DNA from 2 places in the Alcaligenes sp. SDU_A2 genome. Region 1 is predicted to be linked to the other one. Evidence: riboswitches for the same ligand, from Rfam matches in the RefSeq annotation. Region 1 holds a riboswitch; the other holds the start of a gene.

Region 1 (2,201 bases):
TCCAGCAAAAAAGCATCGTGCCCATGGGGCGCATCGATCTCGGCATACGTGACCTGGCGCTGGTTCTTGAGCAAGGCCTGCACGATTTCGCGCGAACGCTCGGGCGAAAACCGCCAATCGGTGCTGAAGGACACCAGCAGGAACTTGGCCAGAACTTTCTCCAGCGCTTTGGCCAGATCCCCCTGATGCTGACGTGCCGGGTCAAAATAATCCAGGGCACGCGTGATGATCAAATAGGTATTGGCATCGAAGTAGCGCGAGAATTTCTCGCCCTGATAACGCAGATAGGACTCGACCTCGAACTCCACGCCATAGTTATAGTGGTATTCGCCCCCGGCGGCCGGTTCGCGCTGGGTGCGGCCAAACTTTTCGGCCATAGCCGTATCGGACAGATACGTGATATGCCCCACCATGCGCGCCACCGCCAGCCCGGCCTTGGGCACGACGCCATGTTCGTAGTAATTGCCGCCATGAAACTGGGGGTCGGACAGGATGGCGCTGCGCGCCACTTCGTTAAAGGCAATATTTTGTGCCGACAGACGCGGCGAACTGGCAATGACTACGCAATTCTCGACGCGCTCCGGACAACTGATGGCCCAACTGAGCGCTTGCATGCCGCCCAGCGATCCCCCCATGACAGCGGCAAATTTTCGTATGCCGAAGTAATCGGCCAGCCTGGCCTGGGCGCATACCCAGTCCTCCACGGTCAGAACAGGAAAGTCCGCGCCCCAAGGCTTGCCCGTGGCCGGATTGATGCTGGACGGGCCGGTAGAGCCAAAGCAGGAGCCGATATTGTTTACGCCGATGACAAAGAATCGGTCGGTGTCCACCGCCTTGCCTGGGCCGACCATATTGTCCCACCAGCCCAGATTCTTGGGTTCGTGCGCGTAATAACCGGCCACGTGGTGCGAAGCATTCAAGGCATGGCAAACCAGCACGGCGTTGCTGCGTGCCTCGTTGAGCACGCCGTAGGTTTCCACGGCCAGCTCGTAGCCATGCAACACCTGCCCGCTGCTTAAATGTAAAGGTTCGTCGAACGCGATCAGTTCGGGTTCGACGGGGCCCACGGAGCCTTCGGGGATCAGACCGCAGGATGGGACAAGCGCGCCGCTATCGGCGCAAGATACGGATTCAGTGGCCATCTGGACCTCTTTAGCTGGATTTATGGAGCGCCCGCAAGCGGATCAGGCAAATCGGCGCAAAACGTATAGCTGGAAAGTTTAGCACCGCGCCCGCCCGGCGTCCAAGCGTCCCCGAAAAACGGCAGGATCAGCCTGACGCGGACAAACACCGAAAACATCCAGCACTTTGATTTACATCATTATTTTCGGCCTGAAGTATCCGCTTTCGGCCCTGAAATTCGGTACATTGCCCCGATGTTCATCACGACCGCACGAGGAATGGCTTTACCGTGGCGCATTTAACTACACGCGAACAGTCCTGCCTGAACTGGGCCTCTCATGGCAAGACCAGCTGGGAAATCAGCATTATCCTGGGCGTCACGGAACGCACCATCAACTTCCATCTGCAAAATGCCTATGCCAAGCTGGGCGTCTACAGCCGTCAGGCGGCCATCACACTGGCGCTGCAGCAACGCTTGATCACGGGCGATCCGACAAGCGAGCCAAAGCGTCAAAAAAAATCGCCGCCTGCTCGGCATCCGGTGCCACCCCGGAATCCGTCATGACAAAGCCCTCCACCAGCCAGCCCGGCTCCACACGCACCATGCCCTGCATGCGCAGCGCGGTTCCGCCGATATCGCGCCCCATAGAAAAAATCTTGCCGGGCGCGGGCAAGGGTGGCGGTGCCTGACCCGGAATCAGCTCGGCAGGCAGGAACTTCTGGCGCAAAGAGGCATGAACGGCCTGATACAACCGCTCCCGGGCCGCCGCATCCTGCTGCAATTGGGCCGGCAACAATGCATGGCCCACGGTGTAGATCTGGCCCCCCGCCGTGGCCGTGGTCAGATAGAAGTCCAGCGTGAACTGCTCGAATTGAAGTGGCCGATGACTGGTCACCGGCTGGCCCGGCAGCATGGCCGGCAAACCTGTATGCTCCAGTTGCACCTGACGCCAGTTGAACTGCGGGCTACAGGCGGCCAACACCGCAACAGCGGCCATCGCGGCCATAAAACGCCCGAAAATAGTCATGTTCATTCCATATCCTGTTTGGTGCTTTTTGCCGCCAAGCGGACAAGCCGG
Region 2 (2,201 bases), 970 kb from region 1:
CGCCGCTTTGGCGCTGCTCAAGGGCGATGCCGGGCCGGCGCATCGTTACGAAAAAGACTATCTGCTGGGGCTGGTGCATCACCTGAATTCACAACATGCCTTGTATGGCATGGAACAGCGCTATGCTGGTCAGCCATTTTGGCAGCGCCGCCATCGTCCCTTGGACTGACAAGATGCGTTATTTATTCGGCCGGCAGGCCGAAGCGCCGATGCAAGATCAGCACCCATGCTGCCAGGGCAGCGATGAACAGACCGGAACCCAGCAGCAGGGTTTCGGTGTCCAGATGGCTGGGGGTGTGCTGGTTGGCGCGCAGTATCGACCAATGCACAAAGGCTAACAATGCGATCAGCAGCAGCGACAGGGACTGCAGCCAATTGGACAGATAGCTTAAGCTTTCCTGGCGTCGTTCCGGATTCAGCCAATAGCTGCGGCGTGGGATGCGGATGGCCTGATCGGGAAGCTTGGTAAACAGTGCCCCCAGCAGCGCACAGCCCAATGGCAGCAAGATCATCAGCGCAATCATTACAGTGACATATTGATCGCGCTCCATGAAACCGTCGGCCACGCCTTGCGTAGTAAAGTGCGAGGCAATCAGTTGGGGCAGGGCAGGGTGAGTCCACCAGACATACATGACGGCGGCAAAGATCGGGATCAGAGTCAGGTGCATGGCGCGTCTCCAAAACCGCAGTGTATCGCCCGATATATCGGTAGCCCGTGAAGGAAAATTAACGGGTCAGCATGCCCGGCCCTTCTCGTCCTCGCGCAAGGTGCTCAAGCACCTTGCTTCCTGGGCCCATAAAGCAAAATGCCGACCATCTTACGATGATCGGCATTTCGAGGAATCTGGTGCCCAGGAGAGGACTCGGTCACACTAGCGCGACCCCAGCCGGGCCTGCATGCCCGGCCTTTCTCGTCCTCGCGCAAGGTGCTCAAGCACCTTGCTTCCTGGGCCCATAAAGCAAAATGCCGACCATCTTGCGATGATCGGCATTTTGAGGAATTTGGTGCCCAGGAGAGGACTCGAACCTCCACACCTTGCGGCACATGGACCTGAACCATGCGCGTCTACCAATTCCGCCACCTGGGCTCTGACTGCAGTTTGTTGCGTATTAGGCTGCGCTTTTTAAAAAAAGCGCCAATCAGCAAGACAGAAGATAACTATAGCACGTTTATAAAAATACGCAAAGATTATTTTCTTTAATCCCTTTACTTTGTAAGGCTGTATTGCGTCTGTCTTGCGCGTTCGCACAAACACTTCTATGCTTATTGCTGTATCAAGAGTTGGGGCAACCCATGCCAACCTGTGTACCCGCACAAGGTGGATTCACGATACGGCCTGTCGGCAAACAAGGGGATATGCTTTGCAAACCCGCCGCCGGCGGGTTTTTCATTGGGGGCCTATGCGCCCAACGGGTCTTTTAATCCAACTTGCTCACCCGGACATCTGTTCCAAGAGCTAAACAGGAGCATTTCATGCCTGCACCGTTTTACTACCACCTGACTTTAGGCCAACGCCACTACCGCATCCAGGCTCGCCCAGGTTGTTCGCGCCTGGCCGTGCTCGAAGCCAGTCGGCCCAACATCCTGGGGGCCTATGAACCGCGCTGGCTTGGTTCCAGTTGCCGAGGCGGCTACTGGGCAGCGTTCCATGACGAAATCGACAGTCAATTGCTCCTGAACATGGATGCCATCGCCCGCCTGATCGATTCCCATCGCCTGGCCAGGCCTGATACGGAGCTGGACGCCGATCTGGACACCGTGCTGAATCTGCACGGACGCCTGCGCACCTTACCCGGCCTGGAGCGCAGGGCGGCTTAGTCGTGCTGCTCGTGTATGGCCGCTTCACCCTGACGCCAATAGCTGCTGGCGCGCACCAGCGTCTTGTCGTGGCCGCGCTCCTGAACCCAGTATTGACGTATAGCCTTGGCCACGGCGGATTCGGCCGCAATCCACACATGACCACGCCCCGCCTGCACAGGCGCATTGCGCACGGCGTCAAGCAGGCCCGCTTGCCCGGCGAAAGACGGCACCCAATTCACCGGCACATGGTCTGGTGCCTGTAGCGCTCCTAAAGTCTGCAAATTGCGGGCCAACATAAACACCTGCACGGCGGCCTGCGCCGGCAGTTCTTGCAAACGACGCGCTATGGCGGGGATGGCGGTTTCATCGCCTATCAAGACATGCCAATCAAATCCGGTCG

What was found. Region 1 has a riboswitch for S-adenosylmethionine ahead of metX (homoserine O-succinyltransferase MetX). Riboswitches for the same ligand answer to the same signal wherever they lie in the genome.
Region 2: it holds a riboswitch for S-adenosylmethionine, as region 1 does, so the genes downstream of both, AADW57_RS07575 (hypothetical protein) here and metX (homoserine O-succinyltransferase MetX) in region 1, are expected to answer to the same signal.

The regions. Positions count from the first base shown of each region.
Region 1 covers NZ_CP151273.1:649,672-651,872, reverse strand. The annotation lists gene metX (homoserine O-succinyltransferase MetX) at 1-1,142, opposite strand, end outside; SAM riboswitch at 1,132-1,210, opposite strand; gene AADW57_RS02935 (helix-turn-helix transcriptional regulator) at 1,412-1,687, shown strand; gene AADW57_RS02930 (hypothetical protein) at 1,602-2,156, opposite strand.
Region 2 covers NZ_CP151273.1:1,618,418-1,620,618, forward strand. The annotation lists gene AADW57_RS07560 (NAD(P)/FAD-dependent oxidoreductase) at 1-169, shown strand, start outside; gene AADW57_RS07565 (DUF1648 domain-containing protein) at 183-668, opposite strand; tRNA gene AADW57_RS07570 (tRNA-Leu) at 1,004-1,088, opposite strand; SAM-I-IV-variant riboswitch at 1,268-1,361, shown strand; gene AADW57_RS07575 (hypothetical protein) at 1,475-1,819, shown strand; gene AADW57_RS07580 (siderophore-interacting protein) at 1,816-2,201, opposite strand, start outside.